DNA from 4 places in the Streptomyces sp. cmx-18-6 genome. Region 1 is predicted to be linked to each of the others. Evidence: riboswitches for the same ligand, from Rfam matches in the RefSeq annotation. Region 1 holds a riboswitch; each other region holds the start of a gene.
What was found. Region 1 has a riboswitch for cyclic di-AMP ahead of ACLJPL_RS21835 (transglycosylase family protein). Riboswitches for the same ligand answer to the same signal wherever they lie in the genome.
Positions count from the first base shown of each region.

Region 2: it holds a riboswitch for cyclic di-AMP, as region 1 does, so the genes downstream of both, ACLJPL_RS09435 (peptidoglycan DD-metalloendopeptidase family protein) here and ACLJPL_RS21835 (transglycosylase family protein) in region 1, are expected to answer to the same signal.
Region 3: it holds a riboswitch for cyclic di-AMP, as region 1 does, so the genes downstream of both, ACLJPL_RS26385 (transglycosylase SLT domain-containing protein) here and ACLJPL_RS21835 (transglycosylase family protein) in region 1, are expected to answer to the same signal.
Region 4: it holds a riboswitch for cyclic di-AMP, as region 1 does, so the genes downstream of both, ACLJPL_RS15540 (M23 family metallopeptidase) here and ACLJPL_RS21835 (transglycosylase family protein) in region 1, are expected to answer to the same signal.

Region 1 is NZ_JAEBEP010000009.1:101,464-108,526, forward strand. It holds gene ACLJPL_RS21825 (FtsB family cell division protein) at 108-593, opposite strand; gene eno (phosphopyruvate hydratase) at 720-2,000, opposite strand; gene ACLJPL_RS21835 (transglycosylase family protein) at 2,398-3,114, opposite strand; cyclic di-AMP (ydaO/yuaA leader) riboswitch at 3,119-3,314, opposite strand; gene ACLJPL_RS21840 (transglycosylase family protein) at 3,606-4,718, opposite strand; gene ACLJPL_RS21845 (cytochrome P450 family protein) at 4,932-6,329, opposite strand; gene ACLJPL_RS21850 (nucleoside triphosphate pyrophosphohydrolase) at 6,364-7,063, opposite strand, start outside.
Region 2 is NZ_JAEBEP010000003.1:285,709-292,771, reverse strand. It holds gene ACLJPL_RS09455 (aspartate aminotransferase family protein) at 1-1,315, shown strand, start outside; gene ACLJPL_RS09450 (helix-turn-helix domain-containing protein) at 1,375-1,983, shown strand; gene ACLJPL_RS09445 (DUF6126 family protein) at 2,027-2,203, shown strand; gene ACLJPL_RS09440 (tyrosine-protein phosphatase) at 2,290-3,102, opposite strand; cyclic di-AMP (ydaO/yuaA leader) riboswitch at 3,549-3,707, shown strand; gene ACLJPL_RS09435 (peptidoglycan DD-metalloendopeptidase family protein) at 3,711-4,700, shown strand; gene ACLJPL_RS09430 (SGNH/GDSL hydrolase family protein) at 4,863-5,690, shown strand; gene ACLJPL_RS09425 (STM4011 family radical SAM protein) at 5,695-6,612, opposite strand; gene ACLJPL_RS09420 (STM4012 family radical SAM protein) at 6,620-7,063, opposite strand, start outside.
Region 3 is NZ_JAEBEP010000012.1:219,619-226,681, forward strand. It holds gene ACLJPL_RS26375 (hypothetical protein) at 1-219, opposite strand, end outside; gene ACLJPL_RS26380 (DUF397 domain-containing protein) at 390-581, shown strand; gene ACLJPL_RS26385 (transglycosylase SLT domain-containing protein) at 686-1,522, opposite strand; cyclic di-AMP (ydaO/yuaA leader) riboswitch at 1,526-1,715, opposite strand; gene ACLJPL_RS26390 (FAD-dependent oxidoreductase) at 2,164-3,555, shown strand; gene ACLJPL_RS26395 (SpoIIE family protein phosphatase) at 3,614-6,262, opposite strand; gene ACLJPL_RS26400 (hypothetical protein) at 6,347-6,961, opposite strand.
Region 4 is NZ_JAEBEP010000006.1:18,540-25,602, forward strand. It holds gene ACLJPL_RS15530 (PrsW family intramembrane metalloprotease) at 1-902, shown strand, start outside; gene ACLJPL_RS15535 (aldo/keto reductase) at 925-1,869, opposite strand; gene ACLJPL_RS15540 (M23 family metallopeptidase) at 2,083-3,132, opposite strand; cyclic di-AMP (ydaO/yuaA leader) riboswitch at 3,144-3,296, opposite strand; gene ACLJPL_RS15545 (PP2C family protein-serine/threonine phosphatase) at 3,507-4,784, opposite strand; gene ACLJPL_RS15550 (MerR family transcriptional regulator) at 4,926-5,684, opposite strand; tRNA gene ACLJPL_RS15555 (tRNA-Met) at 5,800-5,873, opposite strand; gene ACLJPL_RS15560 (ABATE domain-containing protein) at 5,985-6,197, opposite strand; partial or broken gene ACLJPL_RS15565 (alpha/beta fold hydrolase) at 6,148-6,510, shown strand; gene ACLJPL_RS15570 (DapH/DapD/GlmU-related protein) at 6,648-7,063, opposite strand, start outside.

The DNA.
Region 1 (7,063 bases):
TGCCTGGTTCTGTTCGAGAGGGTTCGGAAGCTCGGAGGACTCGAAGGATTCGAGGGCGTACGAAGGTGGGGACGTACGGGGCGCGTACCAGGGTGCGGTGACCGGCGTCAGTCCCGGTCGCCGGCGTCGCGGTCGGCGCTGTCCACACCGTCCCAGAGGTTCGCGTGCCAGGGGCGGTCGCTCGCGCCCGGCTCCCCGCGACGGTCCTTCGCCGCGTCCGGGTCGGCCACGGTGTAACCGGTCTCCCCGGGGAGCACGTAATGGAGGTGCTGGCGGGCCAGGCGCATGATGTACGCGTCGTCCTGGAGCCGCGCCTTTTCGTCCCGCAGCTCCTCGGTGCGCCGCTCCGCCTGCTGCGAGAGCCGCTCCTGCTCGGCGATCTCGTCGCGCTGGGAGACGTACTGCCGCATCGGGTAGGCGAGCGCCAGCACCAGTGAGCAGACCACCAGCGCCAGGAAGGCGGCCCGGCCGGTGAGCCGGGAGCGGCGGGCCTGGCGGCGGTTCTGGGAGCGGTACACGCGGGCGGCGGTCTGCTCGCCGAGCAGTCGCAGCCTGGTCGCGGTGGAGAACCGGTCGCGGTCCTTCCCGGCCATGTCTCCCGCCTCCCCATTACGCACATCCGTCCCCGCACACGGTACGGGACCGAGTGCGGGGACGGACGGAGGCTATGCCCCCGGGCCGGGGGCGGGCCTCCGGGATCAGGCCCGGAAGCGGCCGGGTCAGCCCTTGAAGCGCGGGAAGGCCGAGCGGCCCGCGTACACCGCGGCGTCGTCGAGGATCTCCTCGATGCGCAGCAGCTGGTTGTACTTGGCGACGCGGTCCGAGCGGGCCGGGGCGCCGGTCTTGATCTGGCCGCAGTTCACCGCGACCGCGAGGTCGGCGATGGTGACGTCCTCGGTCTCGCCGGAGCGGTGCGACATCATGCACTTGAAGCCGTTGCGCTGGGCCAGCTCGACGGCGTCCAGGGTCTCGGTCAGCGAACCGATCTGGTTCACCTTCACCAGCAGGGCGTTGGCGGAGCCCTCCTCGATGCCGCGGGCCAGACGCTCCGGGTTGGTGACGAAGAGGTCGTCGCCGACGATCTGGACCTTGGCGCCGATGCGGTCGGTGATGACCTTCCAGCCGGCCCAGTCGTCCTCGTACAGCGGGTCCTCGATGGAGACCAGCGGGTACGCGGAGACGAGCTCCTCGTAGTACTCGGTCATCTCGGCGGCCGAGCGGGACTTGCCCTCGAACTCGTAGACGCCGTCCTTGTAGAACTCGGACGCGGCGACGTCGAGCGCGAGCGCGACATCACGGCCCGGGACGTAACCGGCTTCCTTGATGGCCTCGACGATGAGGTCCAGGGCGGCGCGGTTGGAGTCCAGGTTCGGGGCGAAGCCGCCCTCGTCGCCGAGTCCGGTGGACAGGCCCTTGGTCTTGAGGACCTTCTTGAGCGTGTGGTAGATCTCCGCACCCCAGCGCAGGGCCTCGGAGAAGGACTCCGCGCCGATCGGCGCGATCATGAACTCCTGGATGTCCACGTTGGAGTCGGCGTGCGAGCCGCCGTTCAGGATGTTCATCATCGGAACGGGCAGCAGGTGCGCGTTCGGGCCGCCGAGGTAGCGGAAGAGCGGCAGGTCGGACGCCTCGGAGGCGGCGTGCGCGACGGCGAGCGAGACGCCGAGGATGGCGTTCGCGCCGAGCGATGCCTTGTTCTCGGTGGCGTCCAGGTCGAACATCGCCTGGTCGATGAGGCGCTGCTCGGTGGCGTCGTACCCGACGAGCTCCGGGCCGATCTGCTCGATGACGGCCAGGACGGCCTTCTCGACGCCCTTGCCCTGGTAGCGGTTGGGGTCACCGTCGCGAAGCTCAACAGCCTCGAACGCACCGGTGGAGGCGCCGGACGGAACGGCAGCACGGCCCGTGCTGCCGTCGTCGAGGCCGACCTCGACCTCGACCGTGGGGTTGCCCCGGGAGTCGAGGATTTCCCTGGCTACGACGACGTCGATGGACGGCACGAGGCATCTCCTTCTGGGATATGACACTGGTTGTGCAGGGTCACTGCGGTCACGGTGGCCTTGCGACACGAGCCTAACCGGCCCGGCCTCCTCAGTCGGCCGACCGCCCGTCTCCTGGGACGAAAAAGGACCCAAGGGCCTGCATCACGGGGCAAAACTCCAGAAATCTACTGGGTGGTAACAAGCCCTGACGACAAGAGGTGAACGAATCCCCCACGGGAGACGTGTCGGCCCGGGAGATACCCCGGCCACGGGAGACGCCCCGCCCCCGGGGGATACCCCGGCCACGGGAGATACCCCGGCCCGGCGCGCATCGGGGGGAGAGCGCGCCGGGCCGGGGAGCCGTGCGAGGGAGGGTGCCGCCGGACCCCCTCCCTCCGGGGAGGAGAGCCGGCTGTTACTTCAGGTGGAGCTGCTGACCCGGGAAGATCAGGTCCGCGTCCTTGACGATGTCGTCGTTGAGCTCGAACAGCTTGCTCCAGCCGCCCTTGACGCCTTCCTTCTGAGCGATCTTGCTCAGGGTGTCGCCGGACTCGACCTTGTACTCGCCGTCGCCCTTCTGGACCTTCTCGCCGGTCGGGGTGGTGACGGTCTTCTTGGAGCTCTCGGCCTTCGGGGCCGCCGGGGCGCTGCGCTGCTCGCTGCGCGTGGTGGGCTGCTCGGCCTTGCGCTCGGGCTGCGCCTGCTCGGGCTTGCTCTGCGACTGGCCGGAGCCGGTGTTCACGCCCGGGTCCACACCGTCGTTGGTGAGGCCGCCGGCGCCGGCGCAGGCCCAGGCGCCCGGACCCTGAAGGTCGAGGAGCTTCTCGGCGGTGGCGATCTGCTGGTCCTTGGAGGCCAGGTCGGCGCGCGAGGCGTACTGCGTACCACCGGCGGCGGCCCAGCTGGACTGGGAGAACTGCAGCCCGCCGTAGTAGCCGTTGCCGGTGTTGATGGACCAGTTGCCGCCGGACTCGCACTGGGCGACGGCGTCCCAGGTCTCGACGGAGGCGGCGGAAGCGCTGGTCGCGCCCATCAGCGGCACCGCGACGGCGGCACCGGTGACGCCCGCCAGGGTGGCGAGACGGACGGCCTTGGACGGGCGGCGGTGCTTGCCCTTGCTGTTAAGCAGCATGGAACGATCTCCTCACCGACGCCTACGAGGTGAGCTGTCGGGTTCGGGCTGATGAGTTGCCCGGCCGTGCGACCTTGCGCACGACTTCACCCCGAGCCGGTCCCGTACGTCCCGTCCGAAGTCTTCCGACTTCGACGAGGCCCGTCCGGACCCGGCGGCCTACCTGGGTCCCCCGCTCCTGCCTACGGCGCTTTACGCGTCTGTTCCCTTCGGCCGCCGGCAGGATTCGGCGTGACGGTCGTCGGGGCCCGCGGTGCGAGCGGTTCCGACCGTAAACACAGGCAACCCCCATATTCAAAGATGGACATACTAGTCTAATTGGCGCTTACTTGCTCACCCTGACGGACCGTTTCCGCAGGTCGGAGCGGATCAACGCCGAGCGGGCGGACGCGACACGCCAGTTGAAGCAAAGAGACCCATGTCTCACTTACGCATAAGTGGACATAGGTCCCTGAACTACCCGCGATTTCGGGGTGTTTTCCCGAATTGGATCAGTTGGCCGCAGGCTCCTCGACGCGCTCCCCGGCACCTTCCGAAGCGCCCTGCTCCAGCCCCAGATCCAGGCTCTGGCCGGGCAGGATCAGGTCCGGGTCGGAGCCCAGGAGGTCCTTGTTGGCCTCGTACAGACCGGACCAGCCCTGGGGAAGTTCCTGTGCGTCAGCAATCGCCCAGAGGTTGTCCCCGGGCTGCACGGTGTAGCCGCCCGCGGTGACCGCGCCGCCGTCCCGCGCGTCACCCTCACCCCGCGAGGCGCGCCGGCCGGACTCCCGGGGGCCGTCCTCACGACCCGCCGCACCGGCCTCCTCGGGAGCCGGGGCACCCCGGTGCTTGCCGCCGCTGCGGTCGCCCTTCGAGGCGTCAGGGGCGGAGGTGGAGGGCTGCGAGGCGTCGGGGGACTCGAAGGAGCCGGTCTTCCCGGCCCCGCCGGTCTTGCCGGTGGCGGGCGAAGGGGAGGGCTTCGCGGAGGGGTCGGCGCCGCCGCCCTCACCTTCCTCCTCCCCCGCGCCGGTCTTGCCCGCTTCACCGACCTTGCCCGACTTGCCGGTCTTGCCACCCTTGCCCGTCTCGCCCTGAGCCTCGCCGGAACCCTCGGATTCACCCTTTTCATCCGCTTCGTCCGCTTCGTCCGCTTCGTCCGCTTCGTCCGCTTCGTCCGCCGGGGCGGTCGTCGCGTCCTGGCCCGGGTCGGCGGAGGGCCCGGTACCGGGGTCGACGCCGGGCAGACTGCCGTCCACCGCGAGGCCCGAGATCACCGCGCAGCCCGGCCACGCCTGCGGCCCCTGGTCGCCCAGGACCTTCTCGGCGACGGCTATCTGCTGCGAGCGGCTGGCGAGGTCGGCCCGGTCCGCGAAGGCGGTGCCGCCGTACGCCGACCAGGTCTCCTGCGAGAACTGGAGCCCGCCGTAGTAGCCGTTACCGAGGTCGGCACTCCACATGCCGCCGCTCTCGCACTCCGCGACCCGGTCCCAGGTGGTGGCGTCGGCGGCGTGCGCGCCGGATGCGCCGAGAAGGGGGATGGCGATGGCCGAACCGGTCACGCCTGCGGCGACGACGATGGCGGGTGCCTGACGAGGGCGGCGGTGTCTGCCGTTCGCGGAGCCCATGGGTTTGCCTTCCGTGCGACTGACAAGCAGGAACTGATGAGCAGCTGTTCAGGTACTGACGTGCAGTAACCGACAAGCGGCACATGCCGTGCGTAAAGCTGTTGCGCAAGTGACGGACGGGCCACCGGTGAACAGCGGCCGACGCGTCGAACCGTGAACCTAGCGGGACTCGAACGCATGTCACAAGTCGATGCAGCGCAGATCACGTGAAAGTCACAGAGGTGACAGCGTGTCACTTTCACCCAGGCGACGCCCCGGCTCGAACTCCACCGGCAACGTGCGCAATCCCCGCATGATGAGCCCGCCGCGCCAGCGCAAATCAGCGGCTTCCCCTGCAAGTCGCAGCCCGGGAAGACGTCTCAGCAACGTCGCCACCGCGGCCTGGCCCTCCAGACGCGCGAGCGGCGCTCCCAAGCAGTAGTGGATGCCGTGACCGTAACCGAGATGCTGATTGTCACCCCGAGCAAGGTCGAGGACATCCGGTTCCGCGAACCGTTCCGGGTCCCGGTCGGCCGCCGCCAGCACCACCAGCACCGGGTCCCCGGCCGCGATCTCCTGCCCGCCGAGCGTCAGCGCCTCGGTGGCGTACCGCCAGGTCGCGAGCTCCACCGGGCCGTCGAACCGGAGCAGTTCCTCGATTCCGGTGGCCAGCAGCGCGCTCTCCCCCGCCTCCAGGGAAGCCTCCAGCAGGGCGCGCTGCTCCGGGTGGCGCAGCAGGGCGTACGTGCCGTTGCCGATCAGGTTCACGGTCGTCTCGAAGCCGGCGAAGAGGAGGATGAACGCCATCGCCGCGGCCTCGTTCTCCGTGAGGTGCTCGCCGTGGTCACTGGCCCGGATCAGCCCGGAGATCAGGTCGTCGCCCGGGTTCTCCCTTTTACGGTGGATGAGTTCGGCGAGATAGCCGCGCATCTTCTTCACCGACCGGGCCACCCCGCCGCGCGGCCCGCCGCCGTGGCGGATCATCATGCCCGCCCAGTCCCGGAAGTCGTCCTGGTCCTCGCGCGGGACGCCGAGCAGGTCGCAGATGGCGTAGATGGGGAGCGGAAAGGCGAAGTCGTGGATCAGGTCCGCCTTCCCCTCCTCGATGAAGCGGTCGATGAGCTGGTCCGTCAGCTCCTGCACGCGGGGCGCGAACTCCGCGACCCGGCGCGGGGTGAACGCCTTGGACACGAGCCGGCGCAGCCGGGTGTGGTCCGGCGGGTCGATGTTGAGCAGATGCGTCATCAGCTCCGCCTTGCGCTCCCCCGGGATGCCCGTCTTCCCCTTGGCGGCGGCCGACCCGGAGTGGTTCGCCGGGTTCTTGGAGAGCCGCGCGTCGGCAAGCGCCTGCTTGGCGTCCCCGTACCGGGTCACGAGCCACGCCTCGACCCCGCTGGGCAGCGCGGTGCGGTGCACGGGACTGTGCTCGCGGAGCCAGGCGTAGGCGGGGTAGGGGTCGGTGGCGAACTCCCAGGTGAAGAGTTCGGGGGCGGGGGCGCTCCCCTTCGCGGCGTCGGAGGACGCGTCGGCGCTGTGCGGGCAGGCGGGGGCCGGGGCGTCGGCGGGAGAGGTGTCGTGGGGGCGGACGGGGGGCGGGGCGTCGGCGGGGCGGTCGGGCAGGCTGTCGTTCACCCCTCGACGCTATCGGCCGCGCCGCCCCGCTCCCCTACCGCACGTCCGGCCCACCGGTCTCCGCCGCCACGATCGCGTCGCGGTAGGCGCGGGCCGCCGCGCGGAGGGCGGCCTCCGGGTCGGTGCCGGTCGCCTCGGCGCGTACGGCGAGGGCGAGGAGCTCGTAGCCGATGGTGTCGCCGGTCGGGAGGGGGACGTCGAGTCCGGCCGTACGGGCGCGGCTGCCGAGCTTCGCCGCGAGGGCAAGGCCCGGCTGGCCGAGGGGGACGCCTTCGGTGACCGAGGTGCGCTGCTTCTCGATCGCCTTCGTGCGCAGCCAGTGCTCGTGGACGTCCTCGGGGGTCTCGGCGCTCTCGTCGCCGAAGACGTGCGGGTGGCGGTGGATCAGCTTCTCGACGAGGCCGCCCGCCACGTCGTCGATGGCGAAGGGCTCCTCGGGATCCTCCTCGGCGATGCGCGCGTGGAAGACGACCTGGAGCAGTACGTCGCCGAGTTCCTCGCGCAGTTCGTCCCGGTCGCCGTCCTCGATCGCCTCGACGAGTTCGTACGCCTCCTCGATGGCGTACTTGGCGAGGCTCCTGTGCGTCCGCTGCGAGGTCCAGGGGCACTCGCGGCGGACCCGGTCCATGACCTGCACCAGGTCCAGGAGGCGCGCGCCGGGCAGGTCGTACGAGCCCGGGAGCAGCTCCAGGTCCGGCATGGCCACCCGGCCCGAGCCGCCGAGCCGGGCCAGG
Region 2 (7,063 bases), on a different contig from region 1:
CCACCTCAACCACCAGCTGCCGCGCATGCTGCGCACCATCGGCTTCGACAAGGTCTACGAGCGGGCCGAGGGCGCGTACTTCTGGGATGCGGAGGGCGACGACTACCTCGACATGCTCGCCGGGTTCGGCGTGATGGGGCTCGGCCGGCACCACCCGGTCGTCCGTAAGGCGCTGCACGACGTGCTCGACGCCCAGCTCGCCGACCTCACCCGCTTCGACTGCCAGCCGCTGCCCGGGCTGCTCGCGGAGAAGCTGCTCGGGCACAGCCCGCACCTGGACCGCGTCTTCTTCGGCAACAGCGGTACGGAAGCGGTCGAGACGGCGCTCAAATTCGCCCGGTACGCCACCGGGAAGCCCCGCGTCCTGTACTGCTCCCACGCCTTCCACGGCCTGACGACCGGGTCTCTCTCCGTCAACGGCGAGAGCGGCTTCCGCGACGGCTTCGCCCCGCTGCTGCCCGACACTGCCATCGCCCTGGGCGACCTGGAGGCGCTGCGCCGGGAGCTGAAGCGCGGAGACGTCGCGGCGCTGGTCGTCGAGCCGGTCCAGGGCAAGGGCGTGCACGCCGCGCCGCCCGGCTTCCTGCGCGAGGCCCAGGAGCTGCTGCACCGGCACAAGGCGCTCCTGATCGCCGACGAGGTGCAGAGCGGCCTGGGCAGGACCGGCGACTTCTACGCCTACCAGCACGAGGACGGGGTCGAGCCCGACCTCGTCTGCGTGGCCAAGGCGCTCTCCGGCGGCTACGTTCCGGTCGGCGCGACGCTCGGCAAGGACTGGATCTTCCGCAAGGTCTACTCCTCGATGGACCGGGTCCTCGTCCACTCCGCGAGCTTCGGCTCCAACGCCCAGGCCATGGCGGCGGGGCTCGCGGTGCTGACGGTGATGGAGGACGAGGAGACCGTGGCCAACGCCCGGCGCACCGGTGATCTGCTGCGGGAGCGGCTGTCGGCGCTGGTCGACCGCTACGAGCTGCTGCACGAGGTGCGCGGGCGCGGGCTGATGATCGGCATCGAGTTCGGCCGGCCCTCCTCGCTGAAGCTCCGCAGCCGCTGGACCATGCTCCAGGCGGCCCGCAAGGGGCTCTTCGCGCAGATGGTCGTGGTGCCGCTGCTCCAGAAGCACCGCATCCTCACCCAGGTCTCCGGCGACCACCTGGAAGTGATCAAGCTCATTCCGCCGCTGATCATCGGGGAGGCGGAGGTGGACCGCTTCGTGGCGGCGTTCACCGAGGTCATGGACGACGCGCACAGCGGCGGCGGCCTGATGTGGGACTTCGGCCGGACCCTGGTCAAGCAGGCCGTGGCCAACCGCTGACTTTTTGCCTCTCGGGCAATTTATTTGCCCGAGAGGAAAGTTCCTGGCCCAATGGAGGCATGAACCCTCCGGACGATGGGGCGGCCGACGAGCTCCCCGGCGTCGCACCCCGACTGCGCGATCTGCGCCGCGGGCGCGGTCTCACCCTGGAGACCGCGGCCCAGCGGGCCGGACTCTCCCCGGCCCACCTCTCCCGGCTGGAGACCGGCCGCAGGCAGCCCTCGCTGCCCATGCTGCTCGGCCTGGCCCGCATCTACGGTACGACGGTATCCGAGCTGCTCGGCGAGAAGCCGCCCGAGCGGGAGGCGGTCATCCGGGGCGGCCCCTTCGAGGGGGCCGAGGCGGACGGCTGGATGTACCGGCGGGCCGGCGGCTCCGGCCGTGCGATGCAGGCGCTGAGGGTGCGTGTCCCGTACGGCGCCCAGGGCGATCTGGTGCGCGTCCACCCCGGTGAGGAGTGGCTGTACGTCCTGGTCGGGCGGCTGCGGGTCGCGCTGGGGGAGACCGTGCACGATCTGGAACCCGGCGACAGCGCCCACTTCGACTCGCTGACCCCGCACCGCATCGCGGCCCTGGACCGGAGCGGGGCGGAGCTGCTCTTCGTCCACTCCCTGCTCCAGAGCCCCGCGGCCGAGCTGTGCCTCGGCAACGCCCTCCACGCGCGCTGACCCATTCGCTTCACCGGTCGCGAGGCCGGCAGAGAGGACCGTCATGTCCGATTCCGAGCACTACGACCCGCTGACGCCGAGGCGGCCGAAGGCTGCGCAGGACTCGCAGGAGCGCCGGATGCCGCGCGGTCTGGTGATCCGGCTCTTCGCCTATCTGGTGGTCGGCCATGTGATCGCGGCCTTCCTCTACCTGCTCTTCATGGTGGCGGGCGCGGAATGATCGCCGGGCCGATCCCTCCGCGCTGATCCCTCGGCCTTGAGCCCTCAGCCCTGAGCCTTCAGCCCTGGTTTCTCGGCTTTGGTTCTTCAGCCTTGGTCGAGCAGTCGCTCGCGCAGTCGCTCCCGGGTCTCGGGGGAGACGTTCAGTCCCTCCGTCAGGTAGCGGTCCGTCGTGCCCCAGGTCTCGTCGATGGCCGTGAACGCCGCCGCGAGGTACTCCGACCGGGCCCCGAAGAGCGGGTTCAGGAGCTCCATCACCTCGGCGGACATCCCGATCTCGGACATGTCCGACCGCTTCACCTTGTACCGGCGGTGGAGGTCGTTGGACTTGAGGTAGTCCGTCTCGATCGCCTCGCGCTCCACTCCGACCGCCAGCAGCGAGACCGCGATCGACAGCCCCGCCCGGTCCTTGCCCGCCGCGCAGTGCATCAGGGCCGGCACGCTGTCCTCGGCCAGGGCGTGCAGCACCCGGCTGTGCTCGGCGGTGCGGTCCACGATGGTCGACCGGTACATGTGGACCATGCGCTCGACGCCCTTGCCGTTCGCCAGGACCGAGCGCAGCTGCTCGATGTTCCCGTCGCGCACCAGCCGCCAGAACTCGGCCCCATCGGCGGGGTCGGAGAGCGGAATGCTGACATTGCGGACACCGCTGAGCTCGATGTCGAACCCGTCGAGCCGGTGGTCGGCGGAGTTGCGGAAGTCGAAGACCGTGTGCAGCCCGAGGCCGCCGAGGAAGGCCGCGTCCTCGGCGGTGGCGTGCGCCAGATGGCCGCTGCGGTAGAGCCGGCCGAAAGCGGTGCTGCGCCCGTCCGCCGTGGGGAGCCCGCCCACGTCGCGGAAGTTGCGGACTCCGGTCAGTGCGGTCTCTGTCGGCGGGACCTGCGGCACCTGCTGCGTCACGGGGGCTCCTGGGGTCTTCGGTGGCGGCGCGGCTCTCCGGCGAGGGCGCTCCCGTGACGATACGACATCGATTCCCCGGAAAATCATCACGGTTGACGAGCGCCGACCCGGCCGTCCACGGAGCCTGTGCTGATGGGGCGTCAGTGAGGACTCTCGCGGCATGTCCGTATTGGTGTATTTCTCAGAACATGCCCCGCTTATGGGTGAGATGGGATTCGACAGGTGAGCGGGATCATATCCGTGACGGTCCGTGGCGATGACCGTCCGACCGTTTCCCGGGATCCGCACGGAAAGCCAAGATCCGTAATCCACGGAGTGTGACGGGAAATCCCCGGCGCAATTGAATCGATGATTCCGCAAGGCAACCGACGGCTTGTTCCTGTCGTCCTGACTCGTTTACGGTCACCGTCAATCCGGGCGGACCGCCTAATCCTGCCGCCGACCGGAATTCGCACCCACCCACTCACGCGTGGCAGGAGCGGGGGAACCAGGTAAGCCGCCGGCCCGGAGAGATCCGGACCGGCTCGGGGTGAAGTCGCCACGGCGACCGGGCATCTCCAGCCCGAACCCGACAGCTCACCTCGCAGGCGCCGGAGAGGAACTTCCCCATGCCCGCAAAGGGTAAGCACCGTCGTATCAAGTCCGGCCCGATCCACCGCGGCGTCCTCGCCGCGGGCACCGGCGGCGCCGTACTCGCCCTCCCGCTGATCGGCGCCACCGGCGCGCACGCGGCGGAGAAGGCGGCCCCCGCCGCCAAGCCCGCGGCGGCCTCGCCGGCCGCGGCGCACACCGCGCCGCAGTCCGCGCCCGCCACGGCGAAGACCTCCCCGAAGACGTACTCCGTCGTCTCCGGCGACTACCTGGCGAAGATCGCGACCGAGCACCAGGTCAAGGGCGGCTGGCAGAAGCTGTACCAGGACAACCGCTCGGCGGTCGGCGAGAACCCCAGCCTGATCTTCCCGGGCATGAAGCTCACCATCGGCGCCAAGGCGTCCGGCTCCACCGCTCCTTCGGAGGCCGGGAAGCCGGAGGCCAAGAAGGCCGCCCCGGCTCCCAAGGCCGCCCCGAAGAAGGCCGCGCCGGCCCCCAAGGCCGCGCCGAAGGAAGCCCCCAAGGGCGACACCATCTCGGCGGACGACTCCGAGGGCTCCGGCGCCTCCGCGCAGACCGGCTCGTCCGAGGCGACCGGCTCCGGCTGGACCGCCCCGCTGGCCAACGCCAACGTCACCACCCAGTACCGCGCTTCCGGCTCCAGCTGGTCCAGCGGCTACCACACCGGCTCGGACTTCCAGGCCGCCTCCGGCACCCCGATCCACGCCATCGGCCCGGGCACCGTGGTCTCGGCCGGCTGGAGCGGTTCGTACGGCAACGAGGTCGTCATCCGGCACGAGGACGGCATGTACTCCCAGTACGCCCACCAGTCCTCGCTGAGCGTCTCCGCCGGCCAGACCGTCACCGGCGGCCAGCAGATCGGCCTCTCCGGCTCCACCGGCAACTCCACCGGCCCGCACCTCCACTTCGAGGTCCGCACCGGCCCGGGCTACGGCTCGGACGTCGACCCGATCGCCTACCTGCGCGGGCACGGCGTCTCCCTCTGATCCGAGGGGCGTAAGAAGTGATCGAGGGGCGGTGCGCGGCGGCGCACCGCCCCTCCACTTATTCCGGCTTTACCGAAATCTGACCGGGTGGTCTATCTCACCTCCCGTCAACCCCGTATTACGGTCGCGTAGGTCACATTGAACGGTGCAGGATATGCGCTTGTGGCAGACGATTCGAGAACCCAGCAGCAGAACATCATCGGGTCGTACGCGGCGATCGGGGACAGTTTCACCGAAGGCGTCGGAGATCCCGGCCCCGATGGAGCCTTCGTCGGCTGGGCGGACCGGTTCGCGGTTCTGCTCGCCGACCGGCTCCCGGCCCCCGACGCGGCGACGAACCCGGACGAGACCCGGCACGGCGATTTCCGTTACGCCAATCTCGCCGTACGCGGACGCCTCCTCGACCAGATCGTCCAGGAGCAGCTCCCCCGCGCCAAGGAACTGGCCCCCGACCTGGTCAGCTTCTGCGCGGGCGGCAACGACATCATCCGGCCCGGCGCCGACCCCGACGATCTGGCCGAGCGCTTCGAGCGGGCCGTCGCGGACCTGACCAACGCGGTCGGCACGGTCATGGTCACCACCGGCTTCGACACCCGGGGCGTTCCGGTGCTGCGCCACATGCGCGGCAAGATCGCCACGTACAACGTCCACCTCCGGGCGATCGCGGACCGCTACCACTGCCCGGTGCTGGACCTGTGGTCGCTGCGCTCCGTCCAGGACCGGCGCGCCTGGGACGCCGACCGGCTCCACCTGTCGCCCGAGGGCCACACCCGGGTCGCGCTGCGCGCCGCCCAGGTCCTCGGCCACGACGTGCCGGCCGACCCGGACCAGCCCTGGCCGCCCCAGGCCCAGCGCCGCCCGTTCGACGAGCGGCGCGACAACATCCAGTGGGCGCGGGAGTACCTGGTGCCGTGGATCGGCCGGCGGCTGCGCGGCGAATCGTCCGGCGACCACGTCGAGGCGAAGCGCCCGGACCTGCTGCCGCTGTAGCCCGTCACGGCTCCAGCAGAGGCAGCGTACGCCTGGCCGGGCTCGGCCCCACGAGCCCGGCAGGCGGCGGTCCCGCGCCGGGCGCAGCCGGTATCCGCTCCAGCACACCGCCCGCGAACACGTCGTACATCGGCAGCGTCTCCAGGTGCACATAGCCGATATGGCAGTCGCACACGGCGAGCGGACAGGCCCGCGGCCCGAGCGCCCGGCGGTAGCTGCCGTCGTAGAGGTTGCCCAGCTCGGCCTTGACGAAGTGGCAGCGCCGCACCGTGCCGTCGCCGTCCACCGAGACCACCGACTCACCCGTCCGGCACGGCAGCCCGGCCGAGCGGTGCGGATGCCGGCTGTAGGGGAAGAGCGGGTCCAGCTCCGTCCACCGCTCCGCCTCCGCGTCGGTGTACGTATGCCCCTCCGCCGCGTTCACCCAGAGGTAGACCTCGTCGGGGAGCGCCGCCCGCAGCCGCCGCGCCTCGTCGAGGTGCGCGTCGAACCCCACCACGCCCACGCTGTAGCGGATCCCGCGCGCCGACAGCTCCCGGCACTTGCCGAGGAACCGCTCGTACGGCGTCTGCCCCGGGTGGTACGTGCACCAGAGGGCGACGCGTTCCGGATCGGCGGCGGCGAGCCACTCCGTGCGGCCGCTGAGGTTCGTCTGGATGGCCACCCGGCCGATGTGGGGCAGGTGGGACAGCTCGGTCAGCGCCCGCCGGTACCAGGAGCGCACCAGCCCCTCGCCCCACGGGGTGAACAGCACGGAGAGCCGGTCGCCGGTCTGCGCCGCCGCCCACCCGGCGAACCGCTCCAGCGCCTCCCGGTCCGCCGTCAACTGCGCCCGGGTGTCCCGCCGCTTGGCGAACGGGCAGTACGGGCAGTCGTAGTCGCACGAGGCCAGCGGGCCCCGGTACAGGATCGTCAGGTCCATGACCCGCTCACTTCCGCTCGTACGCGGCCATCGCGGCCCGCACCCCGGGGGAGAACAGCGCCGGGCCCAGGGCGTCGGAGTGGGCCAGGCCCAGCGGGGACAGCCGCAGCAGCCCGACCGGCGCGCCCGCGTCCAGCCAGCCCAGGGCGGCGAAGCGCTCCAGCTCGGCGGGGAAGTCCTCGCGGGGGTCCGTGCCGAAGCGGGCGCGGTAGTCGTCCACGGGCAGCCCCGCCGCCTGGAGCAGCGACTGGAGGAGATGACGCCTGCGGGCCTCGGCCGCGTCGACGTACCGGCCGACCTCGGCCCGGGAGAAGTCCTCGGCGGCGGTGAACCCGTCGATGATGGAGCGGATCTCCCGCATGTCCACCGCGTAGTCGAAGGAGTAGTGCAGGGCGGCGGTGTAGGAGCGGGCCCCGCAGCCCAGGCCGATCATCCCGTCGGTCTGGCAGGC
Region 3 (7,063 bases), on a different contig from region 1:
GCCTTCGCGTACGGCGCGCAGCCGCTCCGGCATCTCCCGGAGGATCTCCGCGACCCGTTCGCGGTCGCCGGCGGTCAGGCTGTCCCGCTCCGCCAGAAAGGGCGCGCGCTCGGCGCGCAGGGCCTGCGCCTCCTGCCGGGTGGACGTCTCACCGATCCGGCCGCTGTAGGCGGCGATCAGCGCGCTGAGCAAGGCCCGCGCGCGCTCGTAGGAGTCCATTTCCGCTGCCGTCCACGGTGAAGACCGTGCGCCGCTCGACATCATCCGCCCCCGTGCATGATCACTCTGAAGTGTGCCAACAGACCTTACTTCCAGCGCCTGTTGATCCTATACTCGCACAGACGTGATCAGGTCGGCCCGCATGTGCACCACCACCAGGAAGGCCCCTCATGCCTCTTCCGCCGAACGCATGGCACAGGAGCAGCTACAGCGGTGACTTCGAGGACGCCTGCGTGGAGGCCCAGGCCCGACCGGACCTCGAAGGCGTGTCGGTCCGGGACTCCAAGGACCGCCGCCGCCTCCCGCTGACCGTCTCCGCGGCGGCCTGGCGCGACTTCCTCTCCGGACAACGGCAGAGGTGAACCTCCTCTCCGGACGATGGCAGAGGTGAGGTGAGCGCGGCATGCCGAAGGGGCCCCGGACCAGAGGATGGTCCGGGGCCCCTCGGGGTGCCGCGTACGGGAGATCAGTACGCGCCGAAGACGTTGTCGATCGAGCCGTAGCGGTCCGCGGCGTAGTTGCACGCGGCGGTGATGTTGGCGACCGGGTCGTAGCTGTCGGTCGAGGTGCCGGGCACGTGGTACGCCTGGAACGTCGGGTCGATGACCTGGAGCAGGCCCTTGGACGGGGTGCCCTTGACCGCGTTGGAGTCCCAGTTGTTGATCGCGTTCGGGTTGCCCGAGGACTCGCGGATGATGTTGCGGTGGATGCCCTCGTAGCTGCCGGGGATGCCGCGCTCGGCCATGATCGCCAGCGACTCCTTGATCCAGCCGTCGAGGTCGTTCGTGTACGTGGTGGGCGCGGCGGCAGCCGGGGCGGCCTTCGCCACGGGGGCGGCGGCGGTGCGCTCGGAGCGGTCGGCGCGCTTCGTCGTCGCGGAGCGGTCGGCGGACGGGGAAGCCTTGCCCGCCTTGGCGTCTGACGGAGCGCCAGCGGCCTTCGCGCCGATGGTCAGCGTGATACCCGGGTGAATAAGGTGCGGGTTCTCCCCGATGGCCTTCCGGTTGTTCTCGTACAGCTTCTTCCAGCCGCCGCTGACGGAATGCTCGCGGGCGATCTTGGAAAGCGTTTCGCCGGCCGCCACGGAATGCTCGGCGGACGCGGCCTTCGTCACGGAATTCACCTGGGCGCTCACGGAAACCGGAGCCACGGCCTTTTCGGCGGCGGAGTGCGCGGGTGCGGCGGAGGCGGTGGCGGCGCCGAGCAGCGGGAGGGCCAGAACGGCTCCGCCCGTGGTCACCGCGGCGATGCCGCGGCTCAGCGAGACGGACTTGGTACGGCGGTGCTTACCCTGTGCGGGCATGGGGAATTTCCTCTCCGGCGCCTACGAGGTGAGCTGTCGGGTTCAGACGGGAGATGTCTGGCCGCATGGCATGCGACTTCACCCCGAGCCGGTCCGGATAGCGGATCGGCGGCTTACCTGGGTCCCCCGCTCCTGCCGTGCGTGAGTGGGTTTCGGATTCCCGGACGGCGGCAGGATTCGGCGTTCCATCCGGATTGACCGTGACCGTAGGCGAAAAGGACCGGGCAGAACAAGCCCTGCAATTCCGGATCATCTTTTTCCGCAAGATCGAAAAAAGGAATTCCCGGACGCGCCCGTTCCGTCGCACTGTCAACTTTCTTGGCGCAGAAGGGAACCGAACCCTCCGCATACGCGTCCGCGCCTTCGGACGTGACGCTCACCACTCCGTGCGGGAGTGACCGAAATGCGAGGCCCCAAAAGCCTCAAGCCAATCAATAGCCCCTTTATGGAAGAGACGACCAAAAGATATAAATCGCCCATATCTCCGCCGAGAAACGGACTTTTCGGGCGGCTCCCCAGGGCCGCTCCAGCGCCCCGCGAGACCTTGGCTTACCGTGTGGGGGGAGACGAGTAAGCCAAGCCTTACCTCCGACGTACGCTGTAACCCGCCCGCGTCCGCCCGCCTTAAGGATCACCACGCCATGACACGCCCCGTCCGCGTCGCCATTGTCGGAGCCGGCCCTGCCGGTATCTACGCTGCGGACGCGCTGCTCAAATCCGAGGTCTGCCAGGACCCGGGTGTCTCCATCGACCTGTTCGAGCGCATGCCCGCGCCCTTCGGGCTGATCCGCTACGGCGTGGCGCCCGACCACCCCCGGATCAAGGGCATCGTCAAGGCGCTGCACCAGGTGCTGGACAAGCCGCAGATCCGCCTCTTCGGCAATGTCAGCTACCCGCACGACATCGGCCTGGACGACCTGCGGTCCTTCTACGACGCCGTGATCTTCTCCACCGGCGCGGAGGCGGACCGGGCGCTGGACATCCCGGGCATCGAGCTGGACGGCTCCTACGGCGCGGCCGAGTTCGTCTCCTGGTACGACGGCCACCCCGAGGTCCCGCGCACCTGGCCGCTCACCGCGGAGAAGGTCGCCGTCCTCGGCGTCGGCAACGTGGCGCTGGACGTGGCCCGGGTCCTGGCCAAGACGGCGGACGAGCTGCTGCCGACCGAGATCCCGGACAACGTGTACCAGGGCCTCAAGGCGAACAAGGCACTGGAGGTGCACGTGTTCGGGCGGCGTGGCCCGGCGCAGGCGAAGTTCAGCCCGATGGAGCTGCGGGAGCTGGACCACTCCCCCAACATCGAGGTCATCGTCAACCCCGAGGACATCGACTACGACGAGGGCTCCATCGCCACCCGGCGGGAGAACAAGCAGGCCAACATGGTCGCGCAGACCCTGGAGAACTGGGCGATCCGCGACGTCGGCGACCGCCCGCACAAGCTGTTCCTGCACTTCTTCGAGTCCCCGGTCGAGATCGTCGGCGAGGACGGCAAGGTCGTCGCGCTGCGCACCGAGCGCACCGAGCTGGACGGCACCGGCAACGTCCGGGGCACCGGCACGTTCACCGACTGGGACATGCAGAGCGTCTACCGCGCCGTGGGCTACTACTCGGAGGAGCTGCCCAAGCTGCCCTTCGACGTGGGCTCCGGCACCGTCCCGCACGAGGCGGGACGCGTCATCGCCGGGGGCGAGCACATGGCCTCCGTCTATGTCACGGGCTGGATCAAGCGCGGCCCGATCGGCCTGATCGGTCACACCAAGGGCGACGCCAACGAGACGGTCGCCTGTGTCCTGGAGGACCGCGCGGCCGGCCGTCTGGCCGAGCCGGCGACGCCCGCCCCGGAGGCCGTCGAAGCCTTCCTGGAGAGCCGGAACGTCCGCTACACGACCTGGGAGGGCTGGCACAAGCTGGACGCCCACGAGCAGGCGCTCGGCGTCGCGCAGGGCCGTGAGCGGATCAAGGTCGTGGAGCGCGAGGGCATGCTCGACGCGTCCGGCGCCTTCGTCCCGGCCGAGCGGCGCCCCGAGAGCTGATCCGATCAGCCCTCCGAAGGCTGATCGGAGCGGCCCTCCCGAGGGCTGATCAGGACCGTCACCCGTCGGGCCGGGCCCGGGGCGCGCTCGCCGTGCCGCCAGCACCCGGCCCCGGCCTTTGACCTGCACCCGGACCCGGCCCGCGGAACGTCCGCCACAGGCCCGGCGGGGCGGCGTCGCGGGAGAGCGGCGGCGGCTTCCGGGGGATGTGCGTCCAGCGGGCCGCGAGCAGGAGCGCGATGTCGTCGGGGCGGTCGGTGGCCTGCCTGGCCTCCCCGATCACCCGGTTCGCCGTCTCGGACAGCGGGACCGAGCCGACCCCGGCGATCGTGGCGCGCAGCCGTTCGATGCCCTCGTCGATGTCGGTCCCGGGTCGTTCGATGAGCCCGTCCGTGAACAGGGCGAGCACCGCCCCCGGGTCAAGCCGCAGCTCGGTGACCGGGTAGGTCGCCTGGCCGTCGATGCCGAGCACGATGCCGCCGGGCAGGTCCAGCACCTCGGTCCGGCCGTCCGGATGCCGCAGCACCGGCTGCGGGTGCCCGGCGCGCACGGCACGGGCGCGCCCCGTGACCGGGTCGAGGACGATGTAGCAGCAACTGGCGAACTGTCCCGGGTCCAGATCGATGAGCAGTCGGTTCGTGCCGCTCATCACCTCCTGCGGGTCGTGGTTGCTGAGCGCGAACGCCCGTACCGCACTGCGCAGTTGCCCCATGGTCGCGGCCGCCGCCACACCGTGCCCCTGGACGTCGCCGATGACCAGGGCGAGTTCGTGGCCGGTCTCGATGACGTCGTACCAGTCGCCGCCCACCTCCATGTGCTGGGTGCCGGAGAGATAGCGCCCCAGGGTGTCGACGCCGTCCACCTCCGGCAGCCGGTGCGGCAGCAGGGCGTCCTGGAGCCCACGGGCGAGGGCCGACTCGCTGTCGTACCGCTGGGCGCGTTGCAGGGCCTGGGCGATGAGCCCGGCGAGGGCGGTCAGGACCGTGCGCTCCTCCGGGCTGAAGCCCCGGGGCCGGTCGAAGCCGAGGATGCACGAGCCGACCGGCCGCCCGGAGGCGATCAGGGGCAGGAAGGCGCGCGCCCCGACGTCGGCGTCCATCGGGATGCCCGGATAGGCGTCCGCCAGACGCTGCATGGACTCGAAGAAGATCGGGCGGCCGGTGGTCAGGGTCTCCACCCCGGGGATGCTGACGTCGAGCCCGACCCCGTCGAAGCGGTCGAGGAACCCCTTGGGGAACCCCGTCTCCCAGGCGAGGTGGAGGTGACGCTCGCTCAGCAGGTAGATGGCGAGCTGCCGGCCGCCGAACGCGGGCAGCAGCTCCTCGGTGACCACGGCGGAGACCTGACGGGCCGTGACCGCCTCGGTGAGGGCGATGGCCAGGGCCACCGGGCGGTACAGCGCGGAGGACCGGTCGGCGGAGGAGCCGATGCCGAGGCCCGGCGAGGTGACGGAGCCGGGGGCGTACGCCGGCTGTTCGGTGGCCTGGAACACGGCGCTGAGCCCGTCGTGGCCCGGGTACAGGGAGACCGAGAGCCAGAGCGACGGGGCCCGCCGGGCGAGGAAGTGCACGGGTTCGTCGGAGATCAGGGCGGCCCGGTAGTGGTCCTCGTACGCCGGATGCCCGAACCACGGCAGGACCTCCCACACGACCCGGCCGACGAGCTCCGCCCGGGAGTGGCCCAGCAGCTCCTCCGCGAGCCCGTTGGCGTACGTGATCCGCCCGATCCGGTCCAGCGAGACGATCCCCCGGGGCAGCCGGTCCGCCGCCTCCGCGACGACGGGGCCCGCGCCGAGGTCGACCACGAAACCGGTCAGATGGCTCGCGCCGCCCTGCCCGTCCGGGTGGGTCCAGCGGCCGGAGAGCTCCAGCAGGTGGTACCTCCCGTCCGGGCCGCGCAGCCGCATCCGGCGGACCACCGGATCGGCCGACTCCACCGCCTGCCGGGCCAGCGCCCACAGCCCGTACACGTCTTCCGGCACGAGGCGCTCCGCGAGGGCGTCGACGGTGCCGGGGAACTCCGCCGGCTCCGTACCGAAGATCGCGCACAGGTCGTCGTCCGCGGTGAGGGCCCCGGAGTGGAGGTCCCAGTCGAAGCGGCCGACCCGCACCGGCGGCGCGGGCGCGGCCGGCAGCTGTACGGGGATCGGCTCGCCCTCCCAGACGACGGGCAGGCCCCGGGACTCCAGGTCGGCCAGCGCGGCCCCGAGGCGCGTGCCCAGACGCAGCAGCCGCTCCCCGTCCGCGGGAGCGACCTGCTCGCCCGGGGTGGCGGGCCGCAGGACGACCAGCACCCCCATGGACCCGGCGGGGCCGGTGATCGGGACCCACAGCGAGCCGAACGGGAACGGCAGCCCCGCCATCAGCTGCGGGAAGCGCCGCATGGCCTCCTCCGCGTCGGCCAGCAGCACGGGCCGCCCCGTGCGGTACGCCTCGGACACGGGGAACGGCCGGTTCACGTGCATCCGCCACCAGGGCCGGAACAGCTGCCCCGGCAGCCCGGCGAGCACGGCGAGGCGCAGCAGCCCGGGCGTGCCGGTGCGGAGGTAGACGCCGCCCGCGTAGCCCCCGGCCGACTCGACGGCGCTGACGACCCCCTGCGCGAGTACGAGGGACAGCTCGTCCGGTACTCGGCCGCTGTCGTCTCCCCCGGCCGGCGCCCCGCTGCCGGGGGACGGGGTGGGCCGGGTCGCATCGTGCCGGGTCACACAGCCAGCATGCTCCCCGCCGAGGGGGCCGCGCACATCGGCGGACCGGCCGGGGGCCGCTCCGGCCGGTCCGCCGTCCGTGTCTCAGTGCAGCTTGGCGACGGCGACGCCGGTGGTCTTCTTGAACCCCTTCAGCGGTGCGCCGGCCAGATCTCCCAGCTGCCCCCACTCCAGGACGGTGACCGTCCGCCCGTCCCGGCCCACCGACCAGAGGGCGATGTCGGTGGAGCCGATCTCCGGGTAGGACGTGTCGACGCTGTAGACGTACGCGCCCTCCTCCACGTTCACCCGCCCGTGGTATCGGCTCGTCCCCTCGAGGCCGGGATCCTGCTCCTTCAGCCGGTCCAGGCAGCTCGCGAGGCCGGCCCGGAGCTTGGCGGTGAGGGCCTTGGCCTTGGCCTCGGTGGGGGCGACCGTGTTCGTCTGACGGGCCCCGGTGTCGAGCTCGGTGCGGAAGTCCCGGTGCCGGGTGCCGGCGGCCGGGGTGATTCCTGCGGTGCACACGGAACCGTACTCGGGCAGCCCCTTGCGTACCGGACCGGCGGTCCAGGGGGTGAGGGAGGCGGGCCACTGGCCGGCGGAGAGGAACTTGGGGGCGGCGGGCGCGGCCGCCGCCGGTGCGGTGGACAGGGCGGTGACGGCCAGGCCCGTGGCCGCGGCGGCCACGAGTGCGGTGCGGACGGTGCGGGTGGTGCGCATGGATGAACTCCCCGTTCGGATGGCCGAGCAGATCGGTCCGGCGGATCGGCCGGATGGACGGCTCGGAGGAATCGGTCTGGTGGATCGATCGGGTGGAACGGC
Region 4 (7,063 bases), on a different contig from region 1:
TCACGGTCCTCACCGGCCTCGGCTTCGGCTTCGCGGCCGTCAGCGCCCGCCGCCACCGGTTCCGCCGGATCGCCCTGCCGCTGCTCGGCCTGCTGCTCGCGATGGGCCTGCACGCCCTGTGGAACGGTTCGACGGTCTTCGGCCCGTTCGGCTTCTACGCGGTGTACGGGGTGGTGATGGTCCCGCTGTTCGGCCTGGTGACGTGGCTGGCGATCTGGTCGCGCCAGCGGGAGCTGCGTGCGCTCGCCGCCGAACTGCCGGTGTACGCGGCGGCCGGCTGGCTGAGCCCCGCCGAACCGCAGGCGCTCTCCTCGATGCGGGCCCGGGGCGTGGCCCGCGACATCGCCCGTCACTGGCACGGGATGCCGGACCGGTCCCGGGGCCGGGCGGCGGCCCGCGCGGTCGCCGAGTACGAGTCGTTCGCGACCTCCCTGGCGGGCCTCCGCCGCCGGGCCCGCCACGGCGCGGTCGGCCCGGACTTCGCCGAGCGGGAACGGGAACTGCTGCACCACCTCTGGCAGCGCCGCGCCATCGCGGGCCCGGCCCTCACCCACGCCGCCCGCGTCACGAGCACCAGACCCCGCCCCCACGCCCGGCCGCCGATGCCGTACGGCTACGGATACGGCCAGAGGCAGGGGTACGGACCCGGATACGGCCAGGGGCAGGGGTACGGACCCGGATACGGCTACGGGCAGGGGTACGGACCCGGATACGGCTACGGGCAGGGCCGGCGCCAGGGTTACGGCCCCGAGTACGGCCACGGGCAGGGACAGAGCCACGGCTACGGCCAGGGGTACGGCCCCGGCCACGGCAGCCCGGTCCCGCCCCAGCATCAGTACCCGTACCCGCACCCGCACCCCCAGTCCGGCCCCCGGTCCGGCCCCACCCCGCCTCCCCCGTAAGGCGGGGCGAGCGCCGGGCGGGTCAGGCGGACGCCTCCGTGAGCGCGGCGACCTCATCGTCCGTCAGGTGCAGGTCGGCGACGGCCAGGAGCGCGGGGAGCTGGTCGACCGTGCGGGCGGAGGCGATCGGGGCGACGACCGTGGGGCGGGCGGCGAGCCAGGCGAGGGCGACCGTGGCGATCTCGGCGTCCCGTTCCGCGGCGATCCGGTCGAGGGCGGCGAGCACCTTGGGCCCCCGCTCCGACTCCAGGTATCCACCGGCCTTCCCGGAGCGGGCGCTCTCCACGTTCGCGCCGGGGCGGTACTTGCCCGTGAGGAAGCCCGCGGCCAGCGCGAAGTACGGGAGGGCGGCGAGTCCGGCGCGGGCGGCGGTGTCCTGGAGGGCTCCCTCGTAGGTGTCGCGGGAGACCAGGTTGTAGTGCGGCTGGAGCGCGACGTACCGGGCCAGGCCCTCGCGTTCGGAGAAGTCGAGGGATGCCTGGAGGCGTTCGGGGCTGATGTTGGAGGCGGCGATGTGGCGCACCTTGCCCTCCTTCACCAGCTGGTCGAGGGCGGTGACGATCTCCTCCACCGGGACCGTCTCGTCGTCGAAGTGCGTGTAGTAGAGGTCGATGTGGTCGGTGCCGAGCCGGCGCAGCGACTGCTCGGCCGCGCCCTTGACGGTGGCGGCGGAGAGCCCCTTGTAGTCGGGGTGGGCTCCGACCTTGGTGGCCACGACGATGTCGGAGCGGTTGCCGCGCGAGGCGAGCCACTTGCCGATGACGGTCTCCGACTCGCCGCCCTGGTGGCCCTCGATCCAGGCGGTGTAGGCGTCGGCGGTGTCGATGAAGTTGCCGCCGGCCGCGGCGTACGCGTCCAGGACGGCGAAGGACTGGTCCTCGTCCGCCGTCCATCCGAAGACGTTGCCGCCGAGGGAGAGGGGGAAGACCTGGAGGTCGGAGCTGCCGAGCGTACGCAGTGAAGTCATGTGCGTGTTCAACGGCGGAGGCGGAGCCGGGTATTCCTCACCCTGCCCCCGGCACCCCGGCCCTGACCCTGGCCCCCGCCCTGGAATACGGTCCCCGGACAGACCGGCAGCCCTGACGTCGGGGGGTGAGCGTCAGGGCTGCCGGGGTTCGGGGGGCGCGCCTACAACCGCGAGGGCGCACGAGAGGGCGTGAAGCGGCTCAGACCGCCAGGCTCAGACGCCCAGGCCCTTGCTGTTCAGCCACGCCGCCGGGTCCATGGCCGAGCCGCCCGCGGTGCGGACCTCCAGGTGGAGGTGGACGCCGGTCACGTTGCCGGTCGCGCCCATGCGGCCGATGGTGTCGCCGGTGTCGACCCGCTGGCCGACCGAGACGTCGATCGAGGACTGGTGGGCGTACCAGATCTCCGTGCCGTCATCGAGCTGGAGGACGGTGCGGTAGCCGTACGAACCGGACCAGCCGGCCGAGGTGATCGTGCCGCCGTGCACGGCCTTGAGCGGCGAACCGGCCGCCCCGGCGAAGTCCAGGCCGGTGTGCTGGCCGGAGGACCACATCGCGCCGGACTGGCCGTAGGTCGAGGTGAGCGTGTACGCGGAGGTGGGCGGGGTGTAGCTGGCGCGGAGCTTGGCGAGGCGCTCTTCCTCGGCCTTCTTCGCCGCCGCCTCCTTCGCCGCCTTCTTCTCGGCGGCGATCTTCGCCTTGGCCTTGGCCTCGGCCTCGTCCTGCTGCTTCTTCGCCTCGGTGGCGGCCTTCTCGGCGGCGGCGGCCTCCTCGGCGGCCCTGGCCTCGGCGTCCGCGCTGGCCTGCTGCTGCTCGGCCTGCTGGAGGATCCGGGCGCGCAGGGCCTCGCCCGCGTCGGTCGTGCCCTGCTCGGCCTCGGCGGTGGTGATGCCCGCGGTGGTGAGCGGCGCGGAGGCGGCGACGACCGGGGCCGCCTCGGCCTCCTGGGACATGAAGGACCCGACGCCGGGAAGGGACTTGGCGTCGGGGAGGTTGTCCACGAAGGAATCGGGAAGAGAGATGGAGACGGGTGCCTTGTCCTGAGCGGTGGCCATGCCACCCGCTCCGACCGCCGCTATGACGCCGACCCCGAGGACGGTGGAGCTACGGGCGAGCCCCCGCTGCTTGGCTACGCGGTGCCTGCCGCGCACGGGACGGATGGACTCCTCGGTGGGATTCCACTCCTCCCACGTCCGTTCCTCGTCACCGAAGGTGTCGACACTGAAGGGTGACGGGGCCTCAGGGGCAGGCTTGTTGGACGCCACGTGGGCGCACTCCTTTCCTTCCTTCTCGCCTACCGGGTTAGCTGACGGGTTCGGAGCAGGAAGGTCTCCTACGGGCCCCTCCGCCTCTCACGAGACGCAGGTGCCCGATTCACCCCATGTAGGTGGTTCCCCGGTTTCCTTGCGGAATTCGGCGCTCGCGCACGGCGCCGTCTCTGACGACGGCTGGGACGACCGCGCTGCGTTATCGAACGTTAATAGACGGACGGGCCCGATTCCAAGCCGTTCCTGTTGATCATTAACGGCCCCGGCACGGACTTACCGGCTACAAGCGGGTGGAAACGGGCGACTTGACGGTGGCTCGGCAACACTACTTTTTCTGACGGTATGTCAAATGTTATGCGGAGCGATGCCCTTCAGTCACGCACCGTGTCATCGCCCCGTCCGACGATCTTCACCGTGGTCCGCCGCACCGGCTGCCCCTCCGCCGGCCGGCTCACCGCGAGCAGCGCCATGTCGTCCGTGGACCGCCCTCCGGTGTGCAGCCGTACGTCGTCGGTGAGCGCCGACAGCAGCTCCTCCGGCCCCGGGAAGATCCGGCCGCGCAGCCGGGCCGCCGGGTCGTAGAAGGCCCCGTTCGCGTCCCGCGCCTCGGAGAGCCCGTCCGTGAAGGCGAGCAGCGTCGAACCGGCGGGCAGCTCCCACTCGTCGGACCGGTCGGGCCACACCCCGAGGTCCATCCCCAGCGGCAGCGCGGGCACGGACGGCGCGAGGACCTCCAGGGCCCCGTCCGCGTGCAGCAGGATCGGCTCCGGGTGCCCGCGGTTGACCAGCCGCAGCGAGGCCGAACCGGGCGGGATCTCGGCCAGTACGGCGGTGATGAACCCCTCCATGGCGTCCAGCCCGTACCGCCGTGTGCCCTCCCGCGCGAGCGCCCGCTCCAGCCGCTGCGCGACGCCCTCCAGCGACCGCTCCTGCTCGGCGGCCTCCCGGAACGCCCCGATGATCACCGCCACGGCCTCCACCGCGTCCAGCCCCTTGCCGCGTACGTCGCCGACCACCAGGCGTACGCCGTACGGGGTGTCGGCCACCGCGAAGAGGTCCCCGCCGACGAACTCGTCCGCCTGCGCCGCCTCGTACCGCGCCGCCACCTGGAGCCCGCCGATCCGCTCCGCCGGGGTGGGCAGCACGGCCCGCATGGCGGTCTCCGCGATGACCCGCGCCGAGGCCAGCTGCTCGTTGCTGCGGCGCACGACCCCGTTGATGACGAGGGCCAGAGCCGCCGCGGTGAGGACCGTGATCATCTCGATGACCGGGACGACGTGCGTGGACGTCCCGTCCGAGAGCCGCATCGCGATGACGGAGAGGACCGAGGCCACACCCGTACGGATCGTGCTGGCGAGCGAGAAGAACGGCGCGGCGATCAGCGGCGCGGCCACGAACAGGGGCACGGCGGTGAAGTTGGGCGGGGCGAGCGAGTCGAAGAGCAGCCCGCCGCCGATCAGGAGCAGCGGCAGCAGCCGGACGAACCGCCGCGTACCGGCGCTCCGGGCCACCACCGGCCGCCCCCGCCCGGCGGAACCGGACAGGGCACGGCTCGCGGAGCCGGACATCGCCCGTCCCATGGAACCGGACATGCCGCGGCCCGGGACGCCCAAGCTCCCGCTCAGGCGTCCACGCCCCTTATCCGCCATCCCCACCTGTGTGCTCCTGCCCGGTCCGGCCACGGCTGCGGACGGTACCGCGCCCCGTCCAGGCTTCCCGGAGCCGCGCCGTGCGCGACTCGTCATCGGCCGAATAGGGGGAAGCGGCGGGGAACGCCGCGCCCTCGGCGGTCAGTCGGAGAGCCGGTGTTCCGCGTAGATCGTCAGCGCATCCCGTACGAAGGCGGCGGTGCCGTCTCCGTAGCGATCGTAGTTCTTTCCGTAGCGCGGATCGGCGACATACATCTCGCCGAGCCCGATCACGTACGACCGGCTCGGCCCGCCGGACGGGGCCGTGCTCGTCGACAGCCACGCGCAGTGCCGCCGCGCGATGTCCTGCGCTTCGTCACCACCGGCATCGAGCCCTGCCTCCCTGGCCCGCCCCCAGTCCCGCGCGATGGTCTCGTGCTCGTCCTGGAACGCCTTCTTCCCGGCCTCCCCGAGCGAACGCCACCACCGGTCGCCCTTCTCGTACGCCTCGCGGCCCCAGCGCTCGGTCACCTCCCGCTCGTGGGCGGTGTGGTCGAAGCCGTCGAACACTTCGTCGGCCATGAGTTCCATCCCCTCCTGCGTCTTGTGGAGAGTGGTCCGCACCGAGGCGATCTGCCGCCCGATGCGCGCCTGTTCCTGTTCGAGCAGCCGCAGATGCGCCCGCAGCGCCACGGCCGTGTCCCGCTGCCCCTCCAGTACGTCCCTGATGGCGGGCAGCGAGAGCCCGAGCTCGCGCAGCAGCAGGATGCGCTGCAACCGGACCAGGGCGTTCTGGTCGTAGTAGCGGTAACCGTTGTTCCCGACCCGGCTCGGCGTGAGGAGGCCGAGGTCTCCGTAATGCCGGAGCGTGCGGCTCGTGGTGCCGGCCTGTCTGGCGATTTCCTGAATGGACCACTCCATGCCGGAAACGCTAGATCTTTACGTTGCGTCAAGGTCAAGCCGGAACATCCGCACGGGTCGTGCCGGGAAACGACTCGGGCCCGGCACGCTGTGCGTGCCGGGCCCGGATCTTCAGTAGCGGGGACAGGATTTGAACCTGCGACCTCTGGGTTATGAGCCCAGCGAGCTACCGAGCTGCTCCACCCCGCGTCGGTAGACATCACTCTACGCCATGCGGGACGCGCCTCCGACCACTTTTCCGCCCGCCCCTCGCCTCGCCCTCGCCCGCACCCGCTCGGCCCACGCTCGGCCCTCCGCAGGTCAGCGGGCCGGCGGGTCAGCGCGCCGGGGGGCGAGCGCGAGCCCCGCACCGTCCCGGACCAGCTCGGGGACCCGCGGGGCGGCGGCCAGCGCCCGGTTGATGCCCGCGAGAGCCTCCGGGGAGGGCGGCTCCCCGTCCCGGGCGGCGTACAGGGCCGCGGCGATGTGCTCGCGTACGCGGTGGACCGCCGCCAGATCGCCGGCGTCGAGCACCCCCGCTCGTCGATCCCGGACCGTCCCGACGCGCCGGGGTGCTCGACGCCGGCTGATCGCGCCGGACTACCCGGGCTTCGGCCACACCCAGGCCCCCGAGGACTTCACGTACAGCTTCGACCGCCTCGCGGACATCACCGAGGGCTTCGTGGAGCGGCTCGGGCTGACCCGCTTGGTGATGTACGTCTTCGACTTCGGCGCCCCGGTCGGCTTCCGGCCGGCGCTCCGGCGCCCGGAGTGGATCGCGGGCCTGGTCGTCCAGAACGGCAACGCCTATGAGCAGGGCCTGTCGGACGGGGCCCGTGACTTCATCGCCCTGCGCCCGGACGTGCCGGGCGCGGAGGACCGCGTACGGGACCTGCTGACGCTGCCGGCCACCCGCGTCCAGTACGAGGGCGGCACCGCCGATCCGGAAGCGGTGGCCCCGCTGATCGCGGACTTCCTCGACCGTCACCACTGCCGCCGGACGGCCGCCTTCCCGCCGGTCACCAGGCTCGCGGGCGGCACGTCGTCGGCCACGACCGCGCCGGCGGCGACCACGGCGTCACGGCCGATGCTGACGCCGGGAAGGATCGTAGCGCCGGCGCCGATCCACACGTTCTCGGCCACATCGATGGGCCCGCCGCTCAGCCATCCCCGCCGCTCCTCGGGATCGACCGGATGACCGACGGTGATGAACGTGGCCTTCGGACCGACCATCACGCCCTCGCCGAGCCGGATGCCGGCGTAATCCAGGAACGTGCAGTTCTGGTTGATGAACACCCGCTCGGCGAGGTCCAGATGGAGGCCGTGGTCCGTGTAGAAGGGCGGATAGACCGTCACCCTGCTCGGCAGTGGCCTGCCGAGGATCCGCTCGAACAGCTCCG